DNA from 2 places in the Micromonospora sp. NBC_01699 genome. Region 1 is predicted to be linked to the other one. Evidence: riboswitches for the same ligand, from Rfam matches in the RefSeq annotation. Region 1 holds a riboswitch; the other holds the start of a gene.
The links. Region 1 has a riboswitch for thiamine pyrophosphate ahead of OG792_RS26300 (ECF transporter S component). Riboswitches for the same ligand answer to the same signal wherever they lie in the genome.

Region 1 (10,343 bases):
CCGCCGAAAACGAGGCGATAGAACTCCATCGCCTGCCGTGCGTTGCCGTCGAAGCTGATGTACGGGTTGAGACGAGAGACCACCGGAACCTCCGTGCGGCGTGACCTGGATGACGATCGCAGGCTAACCCCCGTAGAAAATTCCGGGGACGATATCGATCGATCCGACTCCATAAACTTCCGGCATGTCCCGTACCGCGCGGCTGCGCAGTCATTCGGTGGTGTCCACCGCCCTGGCCCTCCTCAGTGACCGACAACTCGGCAGACTGGTGGACGAGGCGCCGCCCCTGGGCGCCGGCATCGGGGGCGCCGCGGTGGCGCTGGAGATAGCGGGCGTTCCGGTCTTCGCCAAGCGCGTACCCCTGACCGACCTGGAACGCCAGCCGGGCAACGTCAGGTCGACCGCCAACATGTTCGGCCTGCCCACCGCCTGCCAGTACGGCGTCGGCGGGCCGGGCTTCGGCGTGTGGCGGGAACTGGCCGCGAACGTCATGACCACCAACTGGGTGCTCGGCGGGCAGAGCGAGAGTTTCCCGCTGATGTACCACTGGCGGGTACTGCCGGGGGCGGTGCCGACACCCGAGGAACACGCCGACGTGGAGGGCGCGGTCGCGTACTGGGGTGGGCTGTCTGCCGTACGGGAAAGGATTCTGGCCGCCGCCCGGTCGACCGCGACCGTGGTGCTCTTCCTCGAACACCTGCCGCAGACCCTGCACGAATGGCTGACCGAACAGGTCGCCCTCGGCACCGACGCGATCGAGGCCGCCTGCGTCATGGTGGAACGGCAACTGATCGCCGACGTCGCGTTCATGAACGCGAACGGGTTGACGCACTTCGACGCCCACTTCCGGAACATCCTTACCGACGGCCGGCGGCTCTACCTCGCCGACTTCGGCCTGGCGACCTCGCCCCGGTTCGACCTCTCCCCCGCCGAGCGGGACTTTCTCGCCGCCAATTCGAGCCACGACGCCGCCTACGCCGTCACGACGCTGGTCAACTGGCTGGTCACCGCGCTGATCGGCGCGGTCGGTCCGAGGCCGTTCACCGCCCGGGAACGCAACGAGCTGGTCCGCCGGTACGCCGCTGGCGAGGAGCCGCCGAATCTGCCGCCGGCCGCCGCCGCGATCATCCGGCGGTACGCCCCGGTCGGCACCGCGCTGAACGAGTTCTACTGGCACCTGCACGGGACCAGCCGGGCCACCCCGTACCCGGCGGACGAGATCGAACGGGTCATCGGTGCGGTCGGATCCGAACTCCGACCCGTCGGCACGTGACCGGACCGAGGGCACCGGGCCACCGGTGAGCGGTGGCCCGGTGCCGGAGGGTCAGCCGGTGGTGTGGGTCCGGCCGGTGTCGAGGATCATCGCGTATGTGCTGATCCGCAACAAAGGTTCGAGCGTCAGCACTTCGTGCGCGGCCAGCTCGCCGGTCGTCGGGTTGAAAACGAGCAGGTGCTGCTGACCGCTGGCGCGGTCATCGAAGGTGATCGCCAGGCCCGCCCGCCCGGCCCGGTCGGTCACCTCACCCCGCCAGACAAAACCGGGTACGTCGGCGAGCACCCGCAGAATCTCCGCGCGGGTCCCACGCGGGACGACATAACGCTCGTACACCCTCGTGGTCTCCAGGCTCGCCCAACCCGCGCCGTGCCCGACCCTGAGCAGGTCGGACAGGCCGGCGCGGTCCGACGGCAGCGGCCGGATGATCGCCGGTGGCAGTACCTCGGAGCTGGAGGACGGGAACTCCTTCGACGGGCGCGGATTGTTGGTCCAGGAGTCGCGGGACGCCTCGTCCGGGAACTCCGGATCGAAGAACGTCCGGATCTGCCGACCGGTCCCGTCGGCTGCCTGCCAGGTTTTGAGCTCGTAGGCCGGGCCTATCACGTAGGGGCCGCCGCTTCTCGGCGGACCCCCCGCTGTCGCCATCATCATCGGAATGCCCCACATCCTGGAGGAGTGGTAGGCGTACCGGCCGACGCTGTTCTCGTACGGTGCGTCCCGCAACCGCCCGGCCAGGGCCAGCAGTTCGGCGGCGGCCGGTCTGGTCCCCTCCGGGAACTGGTACGCGATCGGCACCAGCACCGGCCCGGCCGGATTCGCGCCGGGGCGGCCCATGGCGTTCGGCACTTCCAGGGGCTCGTCGCGGGAGGTGTAGACGACGGTTCCGGCGGCGGCCAGGGCGACCGCCGCGCCCGCCGCGAGCACCAGTCGCCGGGTCGGACGGGCGGGCAGGCGGGTGTCGACCGGTTCCGGCGCCGCCTCGGCGAGCACGATCAGGTCGTGCGCCGACAGCCGGGGCGGTGCGACGGCGCCGGGCCGGGCCGGGTCCGCCGGGCCGAGCAGGGTACGGATCTGCTGTTCTCCGAACATCACGGTTCCTCTCAGGACCGGGCCGGCGCCGGCCGGGCCGCCGGCCGGGCCGTCCGGGCGGTGATCGCGGCGGTCAGTCGTCCACGGGCGCGGTGCAGCCGCACCGCAGCGGTCGTACGGGTACAGCCGAGGACCCGCGCCGCCTCGGACACGGTCAGCTCCTCCCAGCCGACCAGGCGGAGAATCTCCTGGTCGAGATCGGTGAGAGTGGACAACGCGGTACGGAGATCGGTGACCGCGACGGTCGCCTCGGGCCCCGCCGAAACCGGTTCCCACAGCCGCTCCACATCCCCGATCGGCAGTACGTCCGGCGCCGCCCGACGGGCCCGCCAGTGGTTCGCCAACAGCCGCCGGGCCACCCCGTACAGCCAGGGCAGGGTGTGGTCGGGCACCTCGGCGCGGCGCCGCCAGGCGATCACGAAGACCTCCTGGGCCAACTCGGCCGACGCCTCCGGATCGCCGAGCCGGCGCTGGCCGTAGCGCACGATGTGGGGGTACTGGTCGGCGTAGATGCCGGTGAACCAGTTTTCGTCGCGTCTGCGTGGTGGACCCATCCGAACTCCCAACTCGTCGGCGACCTTCACCCTGTTCTGTGTCGCCGCCGACGAGATGATTACCGCGCGCTGGTGCTCGTACGACCCCGAAGAACGTGGACCCCGGGCGTCGGTGACGCCCGGGGTCCAGCCTGTCCGACGCGTCAGATCAACGCCTCGGCCAACACACGATCGTCCTCACCCGCCGCCGAACGCTCTGTCCCACCGTTCCAACCATTCTTCGGCCGGGCCGGCGAGGGCCGGGAACCGTTCGCGTACGGAGGCGGCCAACTCCACCAGTTCGGCGCGGGAATCGGCCGGGAAGACCTCGTCCAGCCCGAGCGCCACCGCCACCCGGTACTCGTCGTCGAGGGTGAGCCACTTCCTCGCGACCGCCAGGATCTTGTCCCCCTCCGGGGCCAGGTACCACGACAGCGACATGAAGGTTCCGGAGAACGCCTGTGGCGGCAAATCGTCCGCCCTCCTGTCCACCAGGTAATTCATGACGTCTTCCATGTCCATGTCGCTCACCCGCCTCCATGCCGATCATCGCCTCCGATACACCCGTGAAAGCCATGTCCGGTGGCTCAGATCACCGGACATTTACCCGACCGATAATAGGCGTTGATCGATATTTGTACGGGGTCGTCAAGGCGACACGAAGTTCGCCTGATTAATCCCTAGATATCGATCATCAGCTATTTCTATGGTTGCGGCCGATTGGCGGGGGACGTGGTGGTGCACAACCGGCACCGACCACACTCACTCGTACGGTTGCTTCGGCGCCTCAACCTGGCGCCACGACTCCACCATGAGATACGGGATGTCCTCGTCGTTGACCGGGTCCTTGCCAACCCGGTCGGAATAGCGGCCCACCACGTCGACCCAGGTGTCCGGGGCCAGGCCGGTCGGCGGGTCGCCGGTCAGCCCCAGCTTGATCGGCCGACCGTCGGCGGCACAGCAGGACAGGATCATGCGGGCCAGGATCGGCTCACCGTCGGCGCCGGTGGCGACAAAGCCGGTCAGCTGCACCCGCCGGTCACCGAGCGACGCTCCCCTGTCGAAGATCGCACGGGAGGCGTAGTCGAGCACCGGAATCCGAACCGGGTCCCCGTCGGGCAGCGGCGGATAGTCCGACAACGGCTGGCTGCCGAGCGCCGTACCGGCCTGGCCCGCCGCGTACGAGCCGAGGGCCGGCGGGGCGACCAGCAGCAGGCCGAGCACCGGCAGGATGAGCAGCCAGCCGACCCGCGGCTCATGGTGGCCCTTGCCACCGTGGTCGTGCCCGTGATCGTCGTCGTGCTCCTGCTCGCCCCCGGCCCTGCGTCGGGCCGGGCGCAGGTCGTACACCAGGGTCATCACCGCGACCGCGATCAGCAGCAACGCGGACCCGATCAGGAAGGGTTGCAGCCCCTCCTTGACATAACGCAGGTACAGGTCGGAGAGGCTGGCCTTGAGCACCGCCCCGCCGAGCAGCAGCAACACGACCGCCTGTGCCTGTCGGTTCATCAGAGCACCACCGCTCCCACTCCCACCGCCGCCAGTACGGCAATCGCGAACGTCGCCGGAGCGAACCGGAACGCGAACCGCCGACCGAAGACACCGGCCTGCATCGAGATCAGTTTGAGGTCGACCATCGGCCCGACGACCAGGAACACCAGCCGGGAGGTGAGCGAGAACTGGGACAGCGACGCGGCCACGAAGGCATCCGCCTCCGAGCAGATCGACAGCAGCACCGCCAGGACCGCCAACGCCAGCACCGACAAAATCGGATTGTCGGCCAGCGTCTGCAACCAGCGCTCCGGAACCAGCACGTTGATACAGGCCGCCGCCATCGCCCCGAGCACCAGGAACCCGCCCGCGTGCACCACGTCATGCCGTACGGCCGAGAAGAACGCGCGCCCCTTCGACACCCCGTCGAGGTCGGGGCGGTGCGGCAACCGGATCCAGTCGGCCCGGCCCAGCCGCAGCCAGAGCCAACCCATCACCATCGCCACGATCAGGCTGGCCACACCCCGACCGACCACCATCTCCGGATTCTGCGGAAAGGCGACAGCGGTGGCGGTGAGCACTATCGGATTGATCGCCGGGGCGGCGAGCAGGAACGCCAGCGCGGCGGCCGGGGTGACGCCCCGGCGGATCAGCGACCCGGCGATCGGCACCGCGCCGCACTCGCAACCGGGCAGGATCACGCCCGCACAGCTCGCCACCGGCACGGCCAGCGCCGGATGCTTCGGCAACGCCTTCGCCCAGAACGACCGGGGCACGAAAACCGCGATCACCGCACTGAGCACGACACCGAAGACCAGGAACGGCACCGCCTGCACCAACACCGAGACGAAGACCGTCGTCCAGGTCTGCAACCGGGGACCGGAGATCGCGTCGGCGACCGGGTCACGGAAGACGACCAGCAGGATGAGCAGCACGGCGAGCACCTCGACCGAGCCGATCCTGTCCCCGAACAGGCGCCGCCGGGGCGGGTTGTCGCGAGCTGTGGGCGTACCGCCGGGGGTGGTGGACCCACGGCCGGGACCGGTGGACGAACCGTGCTGGTGCGGACCCGCCGGGTCGCTGCCGGTGGCGGGCGGGATCGTCCAGTCGATCTCGTCGCCGGGTCCGGCGCGACGCTCGGTCGCGCGGTCGGAGGCGGTCACGGCGTCTCTGCTCTCCTCGCTCGGCCTGGTCCGATGGCAGCTCACCCTAACCCGAGTCCCGGTGTCGACCGCCACACCCGATCGATACGGCACTGTGCCGCGCCGCCGGTCGGTGCTAGCGTCGCCGAAACAACTTCACATCCGACAGGGGAGCGCACAGCGCTGAGAGTGCGGGATGACATCCGCAGACCCTCGAACCTGATCTGGGTAATGCCAGCGCAGGGAGTTCGGTCATGCTCCGGCCCGCGCCGGAGTCCGGCATTCTGCCGGCCGAGGCGTGCGACTTCTCCTGGTTCACTTCGAGAACTGGGAGGCAACACCATGGAAGGCTCCACCAACAACCGCTGGCGTACCGTCGACATCGTCATCGCGTCGACCCTCGGCGTGGCGTTCGGCGTCATCTTCTGGGCCTGGGGCCTGCTCTGGAACGGCCCGGCGGACGCCATTCCGCTGCCCGGTCGAGCCGTCATCTACGGGGTGTGGCTGGTGCCGGCCGTCCTGGGCGCACTGGTGATCCGCAAGCCGGGCGCCGCCTTCTACACCCTGACCCTGGCCGCACTGGTCTCGGTGGCCCTCGGCACCAGCTGGGGTTGGACACTCGTGGTGCAGGGGCCACTCGAAGCGGCCGCCGCGGAGCTGGCCTTCGCGCTCTTCGCCTACCGGGTGTACCGGCTGCCGGTGTCACTGCTGGCCGCCGCGCTGGCCGGGCTCGCCGCCGCGATCTACGACATCGTCGTCTGGTACCCCGGAACCGCGTGGGGCAGCTTCCGCCTGCCGTACCTCGCCCTGACCACGGTCAGCTCCCTGGTCGTCGCCGGCCTCGGCAGCATCGCCCTCACCCGAGCCCTGGCCAACACCGGCGCCCTGGACCGCTTCCCCGCCGGCCGCACCCGCACCCCCATCTAACCCCCACCCCACCCCCACCCGGCCCGCCGGCCCACATCGTTGATCATGAAGTTAGCGCAAGTTTGATCTCTATTTCGGTCGCTAACTTCATGATCAACGCGCACAAAGGAGAGTGAGAGGGGGTGGGGGCGGTTAGGGGGGTTGAGGTTCGGGGGTTTGGGTGGCGGCATGCGGGGCGGAAGCGGTGGGCGGTGCGGGGGGTCGATCTGCGGGTTGAGCGCGGGGAGCGGGTGTTGTTGCTCGGGGCCTCGGGGGCGGGAAAGAGCACGTTGCTGGCCGCGCTCGCCGGGCTGTTGGCCGAGGACTCCGGGGAGCAGGAGGGGCGGATCGAGGTCGACGGCAGCGATCCGCGTACGGCGCGGGAGCGGGTCGGGATCCTCTTCCAGGACCCGGAGAGTCAACTGGTGATGGCGCGGGCCGGGGACGACGTCGCGTTCGGGTTGGAGAACCGGGGGGTGGCGGCCGGCGAGATCTGGGCGCGGGTCGACCAGGCGCTGCACCGGGTCGGCTTCCCCTACGGGCGGGACCGGTCCACCGCCGCCCTCTCCGGCGGTGAGCAGCAACGACTCGCCCTGGCCGGCGTACTCGCGCTCCGGCCCGGACTGCTCCTGCTCGACGAGCCCACCGCCAACCTCGACCCGGCCGGCGCCAACCTGGTCCGGGCCGCCATCGGTGCGGCGGTCGACCGGGACACCACCCTGATCCTGGTCGAACACCGGATCGCCGAGGCACTGCCGCTGGTCGACCGGGTGGTGGTGCTGGAACCGGGCGGCGGCGTGCGTGCCGACGGCACCCCGGACGAGGTCTTCGCGGCACACGGTGACAGCCTCGCCGACGCCGGGGTCTGGGTGCCCGGCCGGTCGGTGCGCGCCCGACCGGCGGCCACCGCCGCGGGCGAGGGGTTGCTCACCGCCGACCGGCTCGGCCTACCACCCCGGCTGGCCCCGACCGATCTGACCGTACGCTCCGGCGAGGCGGTTGCCGTACTCGGGCGCAACGGGGTCGGCAAGACCACCCTGGCGCTGCAACTCGGCGGGCTGATGAAACCGGGTACGGGTCGACTCACCGCCACTGCCGCCCTGGCCGGAGCCGACGCCGCCACACCACCGCACCGCTGGCGGGCCACGGCGCTCGTACGCCGGATCGGCTCGGTCTTCCAGTCCCCCGAACACCAGTTCCTCACCGGTACGGTCTTCGACGAACTGGCCCTCGGGCCACGCCGGACCGGCCACCCCGAAGCCGCCGTGCGCTCCACAGTGGATGAGTTGCTGACCCGGCTGCGACTGGACCGGCTCGCACGCGCGAACCCGTACACCCTGTCCGGTGGCGAGGCGCGGCGGCTGAGCGTGGCGACCGCGCTGGCCACGGCGCCCCGGCTGCTCGTACTGGACGAGCCGACCTTCGGCCAGGACCGGCGTACCTGGATCGAACTGGTCGACCTGCTCGCCGATCTGCGCGACGCCGGCCACGGCGTCGTCACCGTCACCCACGACGCCGACTTCGTCGCCGCGATCGCCGACCGGACCGTGACCCTGGCCGGCGCCACCGACCCGGCGGCCGGCCCCGTGCGCCGGGGAGCCGACGGTGTGCACCGGAAAGGGTCGGCGTGATCGTCACCGGGCCGGTCGGTACGGCGACGGCGCCGCTGGCCCGGCGCAACCCGGTCGCGAAACTCGCCGCCGCGCTGGTCTTCTCGTTCACGCTGGTCGCCACGATCGACCCGGTAGCGCCCGCCGTGGCCATCGCGATCGAACTCGCCGTGCTGCCGCTGTTCGGCGTCCGCTACGCCACCCTGGCCCGACGGGCCTGGCCGCTGCTGCTCAGCGCGCTCGGCGTCGTGTTCACGATGGTGCTGTTCGCCGCCGACCGGACCGGAACCCTGCTGCTCGACGCCGGCCCGGTCACGGTCACCACCGGGGTCCTCGCCTCGGCGTCGGGACTCGCGTTGCGCCTGGTGGCGGTGGCCCTGCCCGGCGTACTGGTGTTCGCGACCACCGACCCGACCGACCTGGCCGACGCGCTGATCCAGAACGCCAAGGCGCCGCCCCGGTTCGCGCTCGGCGCGCTGGCCGCGTTCCGGATGCTGCCGCTGCTCGCCGCCGAGTGGCAACTGCTGGGCATGGCGCGGCGGGCCCGGGGCGTGGACGCCGGGCGCAACCCGGTGGCTCGACTGCGGCTCTTCGCCGCCACCGCGTTCGCGCTGCTCGTCGGGGCGATCCGCCGGGGCACCCGGTTGGCCACCGCGATGGACGCCCGCGGTTTCGACGCCGGCACCCCGCGTACGGTCGCCCGACGGCAGCGGTTCACCGTCGCCGACACCGCACTGATCCTGGGTGCCGCCGTACTGGCCGGGGCGGCGCTGACGGTCAGCATCCTGCTCGGTACCTTCCAACCGCTGCTCGGCTGATCATCACCGGTCGGTGTCGCACCGCGGCTCGGGGAGGATTCCGATGACTTTCGTGTTGCGGGTACGGGCCACGGCGTCCACGCCCGCGCTGCTGCTGCGGCCCTGGATCGAGGCTGACGCCGAGGGGTTGGTCGAGGCGTACCGCGATCCGGTCCTGCGCCGGTGGACCCGGATGCCGGTGGCGCACGCCGGGGACGCGGCGCGCTGGCTGGCCCTACAGAGCGAGGGTTGGCGGAGCGGAAAGCGGCACAGCTTCGCCGTGCTGGCGGACGGGCCGGTGCAGGATGGGCCGGTGCAGGATGGGCCGGTGCAGGATGGGCCGGTGCAGGATGGGCCGGTGCAGGATGGGCCGGTGCAGGATGGGCCGGGGCGGGAGGAGCGGCCGGGGCGGTTGCTGGGGAATGTCGCGCTGAAGACGGTCGAGCCGGGCTCCGGGTCCGCCGAGGTCGGCTACTGGACGGCGGTCTACGCCCGTGGTCGGGGGATCGCACCGCTGGCGCTGACGGCGTTGACCGGCTGGGCCTTCGAGACCTTCGCACCGGCGGGCCTGACCCGCCTGGACCTGCTGCACCAGGTGGACAATGCCGCCTCGTGCCGGGTGGCGGAGAAGGCCGGGTACCGGTTCGAGCAGGTCCTGCCGGCCCGGCCGCCGTTCCCCAACGACGGTCACGTGCACGTCCGGCACCACGCCCCAGCCGATGCCGGACCGGTGGCACCGGTCACTTCGACTGCGCGGTGACCCTGGTGGCGGTGACCGTGCCGGCGGAGTTCGGTCCGTCGACGGTGACGGTGTCACCGGCCCGGAGGTCGCTGAGCGAACCGGACCGGGCGATCGCCACGGCGGTGTCGGCGCCGGTCCGTACCGTGATCACGGTGCCGTCGGCGGTCTGTAGGTAGACGGTGGTGCCGTCGACGAGTTTCACGGTGCCGGTGGTGCTCTGCGCCGTACCGGTCTCGGTGTCGGCACCAGCGGCGGTTCCCGTAGCGCCGGGGCGGCCGGCGGCGCCGGGGAAACCGGGGAAGCCGGCCGCGCCGCGCTGGGCACCCCGGCCGGTCGCGGCCGCCGGACCGGTTCCGGCCGGATTACCGTACGACTTCTGCACCTGCACGCCACCGGCGAAGCCGCCGATCAGCAGCACCGCCGCACCGAGGTAAAGCGTTGCCCGGTTCCACCAGCGGCGACCCGCCACGGCGGCCAGCTCACCGGCGAGGTCGTCGTCGGGTCCCGCCCCGGCCGGCGGGGCACCCGGTCCGGCGGCCACGGGCGGCGGACCGACCACGGTCGGGGCGTCCGCCGACAGGTCGCGGTGCACACCGGGTACGTCCGGCGACCGGCGGCCCCACCGCGCTGCTCTCGTCATGGCTGCTCCCCCGGAGGTCTCGTCCTGGCTGGGCCCGCCCGCCCCGAATCACTCGTCATCACTCGTAGCGGAGGGCGTCGATGGGCCGCAGGCCGGCCGCCCGGCTCGCCGGTACGC
Region 2 (10,343 bases), 2.5 Mb from region 1:
GTCGGTCGAGCGGAACCGCACCTGGTGCGCACCGTCACCGGAGACCAGGATCGGCTCGGTGTAGGCGGTCCAGGTGGTGGCCGCGTCGAGCTGGTACTCGGTGCTCGCCACACCGCTGCCACCGGTGTTGTCGGTGGCGGCCAGGGTGACCGTGGTGGCGGCGGTGTACCAGCCGCCGGTCGGCGTACCGGCCACTGCCGAGGTGGTCACCGGTGCGGTCGAGTCGTCGACCGCGGTGCTCACCCGGAAGTAGTCGAACGTCGCCGGCTTCGACGCCTGCTGGCTCGCGCCGAGGGTGAAGAGGCCGAACTTCGGCGTGGCACCCACGGCCGCGTTGGTCAGCGCCGGCAGCGCCGTCCAGTCGGTCCCGTTCGCCGAGTACGACGCGGTGTACGTGTTGCCGGCCTTGGCCAACCGCAGGTGCCAGATCCCGCCGGTGATGTTGGCACCGTTGGGCTGCGGGTCCTGCACCGCGGCGGCGATCTCGCTGCGGAACTCGACCCGCCGTACCAGCGTCTGACCGGGCTGGTTGTCGACGATGTAGTCCAGCTTCAGGTAGTTGTCGTCGTCGCCGTAGACGATGAGACCGCCCTGCTGGTACTGCTCGTTGAACTGGCTGCCGTCGACCCTGGTCTCGATCGTCCAGTCACCGGCCGGCGCGTTCTGAAGGATGAAGTTCGGCGGCGGGGTGCCACCGGCTCCGTAGATGTCACCGTTCGGCACGTCGATCTGGAGGCCGCCACCGGTCACCCGGTAACCGGTCGGGTCCTCCCGGACGATCGCGTTCCACTTGCACTTGTCCAGGCTGGTACCGGTGAACTCGTCGGACGGCACGACCGGGCCGGCCGGCTCGTCCGGGGTGAGCTGGAACCAGTCGAACTTGGCGTCGTTCACCGAGGCCGTGGTGTTGCCGTTCAGCGCGAACAGGCCCACCTTCGGGTTCTCGATGCCGGCCAGCGCGGCCGGCCGACCAACCGGGGTGAAGGTCTGACCGTCGACCGAGAAGGCCCCGGTCAGGTTGGTGCCGTCACTGGTCAGCCGGACGTAGAACGTGTCGCCCATCCCGGCCGGTACGGCGATCCCGTCGGCGGCCTCGTTGCGCGGCGTGCCAGCGGTCTCCCGGATCAGCTCGAACTTGCGGCTGTCCGAGTAGAGCAGGTCGAGCTTGGCGTAGTTCGCGTCGTCGCCGTAGACGATCAGACCAGCCTGGTGGTAGTTGGCGGTCGCGCTCAGCGTCACCTTGGTGGTCGCCTGCCAGGCACCGCTCGGGGCGGGCTGGAGCACCACGTTGGTGGCGTTGTTCGTGCCGCCGTACAGGTCACCGACCGCGGTCGGCAGGACCAGGCTGCCGTTGCTGACCGAGTAGAGCTGGTTCTCCCGGATCACGGTCGACCAGCGCGACTTGTCCAGCGAGGTACCGGTGAAGTCGTCCGAGCGCGCCCCGAAGCAGGACGTGTTCGGCGCGGTCACCGCAACCGGGACGTAGGCGCTCGTGGCCGCACCACGCGCGTCGGTCACGGTCAGGGTGGCGGTGAAGTTGCCCGGCACGGTGTAGGTGTGGGTGGCGTTGGCGGTGTTCGCCGTGCCGCCGTCACCGAAGTCCCAGGCGTACGTGAACGGGGCGTCGTTCTCCGGGTCGGTGGCCGTACCGCTGAAGGCGACCTGCACCGGCGCGACGCCGGTGGTGGGGTTCGCGGAGGCGGTGACCACCGGCGGGGCGTTGTCGGTGACACCCCGACCGAGGAAGTCGGTCCAGTTCACGTTCAGGATCGCACCGGTTCCGGTGGAGCCGGTGGGGTTACGCGCCACGAAGTACAGCGTGCCGCTGCTGGTGCTCGGGGTGGTGATCGCCGCCGGTACGTCGACGAAGGTCTGCCAACCACCGGTGCTCGGCACCGTGGCGGTCGCGACCAGCGGGCCGTCGACCGCGCCGGTACGGACCTCGATCCGAGCGCCGCCGCCGGCCGAAGCGGCCCGGAAGCGGAGCGAGTCGATGCCGGTCAGGTTCGCCGGCTCGATCGCCCACCAGTCGCCGTCCTCGATGAACCCGATGTTCTCGAATCCACCGGCGGTGTCGGTGGTCGCCTGACGCTGCACGCCCGGGTCACCACCGCTGGTCGACCCGGCCACCCGGCCGGTCGAGGTGTAGTACTCGGCCTGGGTGCGCTTCGGCTGGAGCTGCTCGATCGCCCGCCCGGTCAGGGCGTTCGACCCACCGGCGCCGCCGGCGTCGGTGTAGACGGCCTCGAAGACACCGAAGACGTTCGCCTCGGCGCCGTGCCCGGAGGCGAGCAGCGTCTGGACCGAACCCTCACAGCCGGTGTACGACTGAAGCGGGTGCGCGTGCTGGTCGTGACCCAGGTAGTACTGGAGCACCACCCGGTCGCAGTCGATCGTCCCGTCCTCGGGGTCGGTCACGTTGACCTTGTACTTGACCAGGTCGCCCCACTCGAAGAAGCCGCCGTCCGGCGGGAACTCGATGGAGACGGTCGGCGCGGTGTTGCCCACCGTGACCGGAATGTTGGCAACCGCGGTCCGCCCCTTGGGGTTGGTGACCGTGAGCTGCGCGTTGTAGTTGCCCGCCGCCGCGTAGGTGTGCGCCGGGTTGGGGTCGGTCGAGGTGGCGTTGTCGCCGAAGTTCCAGGCATACGTCAGGGTGCCACCGTCCGGGTCACGCGACCCGGCACTGGAGAACTGCACGGCCAGCGGAGCCGGACCCGAGGTGGGTTCGGCGTTGGCGACCGCGATCGGCGAGCGCTCACCGGCGATGTAGTCGATCCGGTAGATGCCCGAGTTGTCGTTGTTGCCGCCGAAGCCGGTACCCCACTCGATCAGGTACAGCGCCCCGTCCGGACCGAACTCGAAGTCCATCGGCCGCAGCATGCTCATGCCGGTCAGCAGCTGGTTGATGTCGACCAGCGACTTGCCGTCGGCACTCACCTGCATGGTGTACATCTTGTTCTGGTTCCACTCGCCGAGCAGCGCCTTGCCGTCGTAGTAGGCAGGCCACTTGCGCTCCGAGTTGAGGTTCTCGTCGTACCGGTAGACCGGGCCACCCATGGGTGCGCCGCCGCCGCCGATCTCCGGGAACAGCGGGTTGCCGCTGTAGTCGAAGTCGACCGTGGCCGAGATGGCCGGCGGCAGGTTGGTCAGGCCGGTGTTGTTCGGCGAGTTGTTGACCGGCGCCGCGCAGTTGAACTTCGCACCACTCGGTCCCGACGGGAACGGGTAGTCGTTGTACGCGTAGTTCGCACCGTGGCAGTACGGCCAGCCGTAGTTGCCCGGCGTGACGATGTTCCACTCGACCGTGCCCTCGGGGCCACGGTTCGGGTTCGCCGCGCCGGCGTCCGGGCCGTAGTCACCGACGTACAGGGTGTCGGTCTGCGGGTCGACGCCGATCCGGAACGGGTTCCGGAAGCCCATCGCGTAGATCTCGGGCTTGGTCTGCGCGGTGCCCGGGGCGAACAGGTTGCCGGCCGGCACGGTGTAGGTGCCGTCGTCCTCCGGGTGGATCCGGAGCACCTTGCCGCGCAGGTCGTTGGTGTTGCCCGAGGAACGCTGCGCGTCGTAGTCCTGCCGGCCCGGCCGCTCGTCGATCGGGGTGAAGGAGTCCGACTCGAACGGGTTGGTGTTGTCACCGAGCGCCAGGTAGAGGTTGCCCTGGCTGTCGAAGGTGATGCTGCCGCCCGCGTGGCAGCACGTGTTGCGCTGCGTCGGGATCTGGAGCACCACCTTCTCGGTGGCGGCGTTGATGGTGTCGCCCTCGACGGTGAACCGGGAGAGGTAGTTGCGGGCCGCGCCGCCGTTGGGTGCGTAGTAGACGTACACCCAGTTGTTGGTGGCGAAGTCCGGGTCGAGCTGGATGCCCAGCAGACCGTCCTCGTTACCGGTGAAGACCGGCAGGGTCACCGCGGTGACCGTGGTGCCGGTGTTCGGCTTGATGATCTGGATCCGGCCGTCGCGCTCGACGTAGAAGACCCGCCCGTCGGGGGCGATGTCCAGCTCCATCGGGTTGTTGGTGTTGTTGTCCAACGACACCTTCTCGAAGCTGCTGGTCTTCGACGCGCTGCAATCGGCGTCCACGACACCCGCGGCGGTCTCGATGCCGCCGAGCAGGTGGGTGAGGAACTGCGGTTCCGCGAACGACTCGTTGGTGTGGCCGCCGCCGGTGTACCAGGATCGGCCACCCTCGTAGTCCTGACACCACGCGGTCGGGTGGTCGGCGCCCATCGCGCCGGTGCCCGGGGTGTAGCTGCGCTCGTCCAGGCTGGCCAGCACGTGCAGGTTCGCGCGCGGGTTGGTCCGGAAGTTGTACCACTCGTCGAAGCGGGACCACTGGGCCGGCAGGCCGGCGGTGGACGGGTGCGCCGGGTCCTCGACCTTCACCGTGGCCTGCTGGTTGGCCGGGTGCGCGTTGAAGTACGCGCCGACCAGTCCGCCGTACCACGGCCAGTTGTACTCGGTGTCCGAGGCGGCGTGGATACCGACGTACCCGCCGCCGGCCTCGACGTAGCGCTCGAACGCCGCCTGCTGGGTGTCGTCGAGCACGTCACCGGTGGTGGAGAGCCAGATCACCGCCTTGTACTGGGCGAGGTTGGCGTCGGTGAACGCGGCACCGTCCTCGGTCGCGGTGACGGAGAACCCGTTCGCCGCGCCGAGCTGCTGGATGGCCGCGATGCCCGACGGGATCGAGCCGTGCCGGAAGCCGGCCGTCTTGGAGAAGACCAGTACGGAGTACGGGTCGGCAGCCGCGGCGGCCGGGGCCGCCTGTGCGGCGCTCGGGGCTGCTACGAGTGCGGCCGCCGTCGAGGTGACAGCGACCGCGAGACTCAGCAGCGCATGGCTGAGGGCGCCGCGCAGCGCGTGGCGCGGGCGAGGTCTTGACACGAAGGATCTCCTTCGTCCGCTGGGGACACGGGGGATCCCCGGCCGGCTCGCCGAAGACCGGTTCGGGGGGTGGTGGGTTTCGGCTGCGTGGCCCGCCGTGGCTGTGCAGCCGAAATTTGTCTTGTCGCTGAACAAATTAATGCTGGTCAGCGTTGGGCGGGCAATACAGCAACAAGCCAATTCGGGTAACGGTTGGGTAACCGAGGTGGATCTTCCGGATAGGACAGACAAAACCCCTTCGGTGTTCCGGCCCACCTCAACCGGCCGAGGCGGGCCGCTGTGACGTGCGACCCCTTGGCGGATCCGTCCCGCCGTCGTAGTGTGGTCGACAAGTAACCCACGGGAGTCCGGTGAACCGGGCTGAGAGGGGGGCTGACAGCCCCCGACCGTCGAACCTGATCCGGGTAATGCCGGCGCAGGGAGGAGTTTGCTATGCCCGTACTGGGACGTTTGCATCTCGTCACCGATACCCGTACCGGGCGTGATCCTGTCGCCACGGTACGTGCGGCGCTGGCCGTGGCCGGACCCGAACTCGTGGTCCAGGTACGCGTCGAGGACGACGCCACCGACCGCGACGCGTACGACCTGGCCCGGCGGGTGGTCGACCTCTGCGCCCCGTCCGGCGCGACCTGCCTGGTCAACGACCGGCTGCACGTCGCCCTCGCCGCGTACGCCGCCGGTGGCCACGTCGGCGCGCTCGACCTGCCGGTGCACGCCGCCCGCCGGCTGCTCGGACCGACCGCGCTGCTCGGCGCCACCGCCCGCGCCCCCGACCCGGCCCGCGAAGCGGTCGCCGACGGCGCCAGCTACCTCGGCGTCGGCCCCTGTTACGTCACCACCACCAAGGACGGGCTGCCCGAACCGATCGGCCCGGCCGGAATCGCCGCGGTGGCGCGGGCGGTGGACGTACCGGTCATCGCGATCGGCGGGGTGACCGCCGCGCGGGTGCCGGAACTGCTGGCCGCGGGCGCGTACGGCGTCGCGGTGGTCGGCGCGATCTGTGCCGCCGCCGACCCGGCCCACGCCACCGCCGAACTGCTCGCCGCCCTGGCCCGCACCGGGGCACCGGCGTGCTAGGCGGGGCCCCCTTCCCATCGGAATCCGAGAACCGGGGCCCCTTGCGCACCACCGGCCGAACCGACGTGGCCGTGGTCGGCGGTGGTCCGATCGGACTCGCCATCGCCTGGCGGGCCGCGCAGCGGGGAATGCGGGTGCTGGTGCACGACCCCGATCCGGGCAGCGGGGCGTCCGGCGTCGCCGCCGGCATGCTCGCCCCGGTCGCCGAGGCGTCCTTCGGCGAGGAGGCGCTGACCCGGCTGCTGCTCGACTCCGCCGCCCGGTGGCCCCGCTTCGCCGCCGAGGTGGCGGCCGCCGCCGGACTGACCGGAGTCGCCGACCTCGGCTACCGCACCGAGGGCACCCTGGTGGTCGGGCGCACCGCCGACGACCTGGCGCAGGCCCGCCGGCTCTGGACGTACCAGCGGGGACTCGGGCTGCCGATCACCGCACTGGACGCGACCGGGCTGCACGACCGCGAGCCGTTGCTCGCCCCCCGGGTACGCGGCGGCGCGCACGCGCCCGACGACCACCAGGTCGACCCGCGCCGCCTGGTCCCCGCCCTGCGGCTGGCCGCCCTCCGGTCCGGGGTGGTACTCGTGTCGGCCGCCGTGCGCGACCTCGCCGAACTCGACGCCGGCACCGTGGTGGTCGCCGCCGGCTGCGGTGCCGCCGCCCTGACCGGACTGCCGATCCGGCCGGTGAAGGGACAGATCCTCCGGCTGCGCGCACCCGGCGGGGAACCACCGGCCTTCCGGCACGTGATCCGGGGCTACAACGACGGCCGCACGGTCTACCTGGTTCCCCGGCACGACGGCGAGGTGGTCGTCGGCGCCACCGTCGAGGAACGCGCCGACCACACCGTCACCGCCGGCGGGGTGCTCGAACTGCTCCGCGACGCGACCGACCTGGTGCCGGAACTCGCCGAGTACGAACTCGCCGAGACCATGGCCGGTCACCGACCCGGTACCCCGGACAACGCCCCGGTCATCGGCCCGCTGGCCGACCGCCCCGACGTGATCGTGGCCTCCGGGCACTACCGGCACGGCATCCTGCTGACCCCGGTGACCGCCGAACGGGTCGTCGACCTGCTCACCAGCGGCGTCGTCGACCCGGCGCTGGCGCCGTTCACCCCGGACCGGTTCACCCGGACCGAACACGCCCCGAGCAGGGAGGAGATCCGGTGACCGCAGAGGCTGAGGCTTCGGTGGAACTGACCGTGAACGGTACGGACCACAGCTTGCCCGGCCCGGTGACCGTGGCGGACCTCGTCGCCACCGTCACCGGCCAGGGCCGCGGCGTGGCCGTCGCGGTCAACGGCGAGGTCGTCCCCCGGGCCGGCTGGCCGGCGGCGGTGCTGCGATCCGGCGACCGGGTCGAGGTGCTGACCGCGGCCCAGGGCGGGTGACCGCGATGTCCGAGCCGGAACGCGATCTACCCGGCGGGCCGGGCACCCGCCCGTTCGAGCTGGGCGGGGTGTCGTTCGGGTCGCGGCTGATCCTCGGCACCGGCGGCGCCGCCAACCTGCACGTACTGGAGCAGGCGATCCGGGCCAGCGGCACCGAACTGGTCACCGTCGCGCTGCGCCGGGTCGACACCGCCGCCACCATGCACGGCGGGCTGTTGGAGATGCTCGACCGGTGCGGCGTACGGCTGCTGCCGAACACCGCCGGCTGCTACACCGCCGCCGAGGCGGTCAAGGTCGCCCGGCTCGCCCGCGAGGCGTTCGACACGTCCTGGGTCAAGCTGGAGGTGATCGGCGACGACCGTACCCTGCTGCCGGACGCGGTCGAGTTGCTGCACGCCGCCGACCAGCTGGTGGCCGACGGCTTCACCGTGCTGCCGTACACCAGCGACGATCCGGTGCTCGCCCGCCGGCTCGCCGAGGCGGGCTGCGCCGCGGTGATGCCGGCCGGCGCGCCGATCGGCTCCGGACTCGGCATCGGCAACCCGCACCACATCCGGCTGATCCGGCAGAGCGTCGACGTGCCGGTCATCCTCGACGCCGGCATCGGCACCGCCTCCGACGCCGCCCTCGCCATGGAACTGGGCTGCGACGCGGTGCTGCTGGCCAGCGCGGTGACCCGGGCCGCCGAACCGGCCCGGATGGCAACCGCCATGCGGTACGCCGTCGAGGCGGGCTGGCTCGCCGCCCGCGCCGGCCGGATTCCCCGACGGTTCCACGCGCTGGCCTCCAGCCCCGACGAGGGACGGCCGGAGCTGTGACCGGCCAGCGGCTCGAACCGGTCTCGGAGCCGCCGCACCGCTCGTACCCGGATCGCCCGTACCCGGATCGCCCGTACACCGATCGCCTGTACCCCGACGGTGCCGTCCCGCTCCGGGCCGGACCCGACGGCGACGGTGTCCGCCCGCCGTTTCCGCCGGGTACGCCGAGCGGCCTGGTGGTGGTCACCGACCGTCGGCAGGCCCGCCGGGAACTGCCCGAACTGATCCGGGCGGCGGTCGACGGCGGCGCCCGCTGGGTCCTGCTCCGGGAAACCGACCTGCCCCGCGACGAGCGACTGGCCCTCGCCGAGAACCTGCGGGGGATCCTCGCCCCGGCCGGCGGAACGCTGCTGGTCGCCGGCCCCGACCCGCTCGGCGGTGGGGCGGTGCACCTGCCCGCGGCCGGGCCGTACCCGCCACCCGGGCTGGCCCTGGTCGGCCGCTCCTGCCACGACGAGGCCGAGCTGGGCCGACTGTCAACGGAGGACTACGTGACCCTCTCCCCGATCTTCTCGAGCCCGTCCAAACCCGGGTACGGCCCACCGCTGCACCCGGTCGGCCTGGCCCGGCTGGTCCGGCGTACCCCGGTCCCGGTCCTCGCCCTCGGCGGCGTCGCCGAACCCGACCAGGTCGCCGCCTGCCTGCGGGCCGGCGCGGCCGGGGTGGCGGTGATGGGCGCGGTCATGCGCGCCGACGACCCGGCCGACCTGGTCGCCCGGCTCACCGACCGGGCGGGGGAAGCGGTACGGGAGAGTGGGCGGTGACGCCACCGGTGGCGCTGACCATCGCCGGCTCCGACTCCGGGGCGGGCGCCGGCATCCAGGCCGACCTGAAGGTCTTCGCGGCCCTCGGTGTCTACGGCACCTCCGTCATCACCGCGCTCACCGCGCAGAACACCCACCAGGTACGCGCCGTCCTGCCGACCCCCGCCGACCTGGTCACCGTACAACTCGACGCCGTCCTGTCGGACCTGCCGGTGCTGGCCGTCAAGACCGGGATGCTCGGCACGGTGGAGGTCGCGGACGCGGTGGCGGCACACGCCCGCGCCGGTCTGCTGCCGAACCTGGTGGTCGACCCGGTGCTCGTCTCGACCAGCGGCCACCGGCTCGGCGTCGTCGCCGCGGTGGCCCGGCTGCTGCCGTACGCCCTGGTCGCGACGCCGAACCGGGAGGAGGCCGCGGCGATCGTCGGACGCCCGGTGACCACCACCGACGACATGGTCGCCGCCGCCGAGCAGATCGCCGCCGGCGGACCCCGCCACGTCGTCGTCACCGGCGGCGGTGACGACGACCGGACCGACGCGGTGGACGTGTTCTGGACCGGCGGCCGGGCCCGGCTGCTCGCCGGCCCGCGTATCCCCACCCGGAACACGCACGGCACCGGTTGCTCCTTCTCGGCGGCCATTGCCGCCCGGATCGCACTCGGAGACCCGGTCCCGGAGGCGATCGTGTTCGCCAAGGAGTACGTCGCCCGCGCGCTCGCCGGTGCGCGCGACTGGAGGTTGGGCACCGGCCATGGACCGCTGGACCACTTCGGTTGGTCCCGCTGACAAGCAGGAGGTTGGGCATGCACGCTCGTCGCAAGGTGTACGTGGAGGGATCGCGGCCGGACATCCGGGTCCCGTTCGCCGAGGTGGAACTGGCCGGGGACAACCCGCCGGTCCGGTTGTACGACACCTCCGGACCGGGCAGCGACCCGGAGATCGGCCTGCCGGCGCTGCGCGGCCCGTGGATCGCCTCTCGCGGTGATGTGGCCCCCGTACGCGGTGCCGGTACCCCGCTCGCCGCCACCGACGGCCAGCGGCCGACCCAGCTCGCGTACGCGCGGGCCGGGATTGTCACGCCGGAGATGGAGTTCGTGGCGCTACGGGAGGGGGTGCCGGGTGAGGTCGTCCGGGAGGAGATCGCCGCCGGCCGGGCGGTACTGCCGCTCAACGTCAACCATCCCGAGGTGGAGCCGGCGATCATCGGCAAGCGGTTCCTGGTCAAGGTGAACGCGAACATCGGCACCTCGGCGGTGACGTCGTCGGTCGCCGAGGAGGTGGAGAAGCTCACCTGGGCCACCCGGTGGGGCGCGGACACGGTGATGGACCTCTCCACCGGCAAGCGGATCCACGAGACCCGCGAGGCGATCGTCCGCAACTCACCGGTGCCGATCGGTACGGTGCCGATCTA

Region 2: it holds a riboswitch for thiamine pyrophosphate, as region 1 does, so the genes downstream of both, thiE (thiamine phosphate synthase) here and OG792_RS26300 (ECF transporter S component) in region 1, are expected to answer to the same signal.

Annotation. Positions count from the first base shown of each region.
Region 1 is NZ_CP109199.1:6,459,634-6,469,976, forward strand. It holds gene OG792_RS26265 (VOC family protein) at 1-83, opposite strand, end outside; gene OG792_RS26270 (serine/threonine protein phosphatase) at 185-1,273, shown strand; gene OG792_RS26275 (CU044_5270 family protein) at 1,325-2,365, opposite strand; gene OG792_RS26280 (RNA polymerase sigma factor) at 2,377-2,919, opposite strand; gene OG792_RS26285 (hypothetical protein) at 3,097-3,429, opposite strand; gene OG792_RS26290 (TIGR03943 family putative permease subunit) at 3,661-4,407, opposite strand; gene OG792_RS26295 (permease) at 4,407-5,363, opposite strand; TPP riboswitch at 5,689-5,795, shown strand; gene OG792_RS26300 (ECF transporter S component) at 5,874-6,458, shown strand; gene OG792_RS26305 (ABC transporter ATP-binding protein) at 6,581-8,068, shown strand; gene OG792_RS26310 (energy-coupling factor transporter transmembrane component T family protein) at 8,065-8,865, shown strand; gene OG792_RS26315 (GNAT family N-acetyltransferase) at 8,909-9,604, shown strand; gene OG792_RS26320 (hypothetical protein) at 9,585-10,226, opposite strand; gene OG792_RS26325 (ABC transporter permease) at 10,285-10,343, opposite strand, start outside.
Region 2 is NZ_CP109199.1:700,079-710,421, forward strand. It holds gene OG792_RS03235 (ThuA domain-containing protein) at 1-4,887, opposite strand, end outside; TPP riboswitch at 5,217-5,326, shown strand; gene thiE (thiamine phosphate synthase) at 5,320-5,964, shown strand; gene thiO (glycine oxidase ThiO) at 6,006-7,130, shown strand; gene thiS (sulfur carrier protein ThiS) at 7,151-7,351, shown strand; gene OG792_RS03255 (thiazole synthase) at 7,357-8,169, shown strand; gene OG792_RS03260 (thiamine phosphate synthase) at 8,343-8,933, shown strand; gene thiD (bifunctional hydroxymethylpyrimidine kinase/phosphomethylpyrimidine kinase) at 8,930-9,718, shown strand; gene thiC (phosphomethylpyrimidine synthase ThiC) at 9,736-10,343, shown strand, end outside.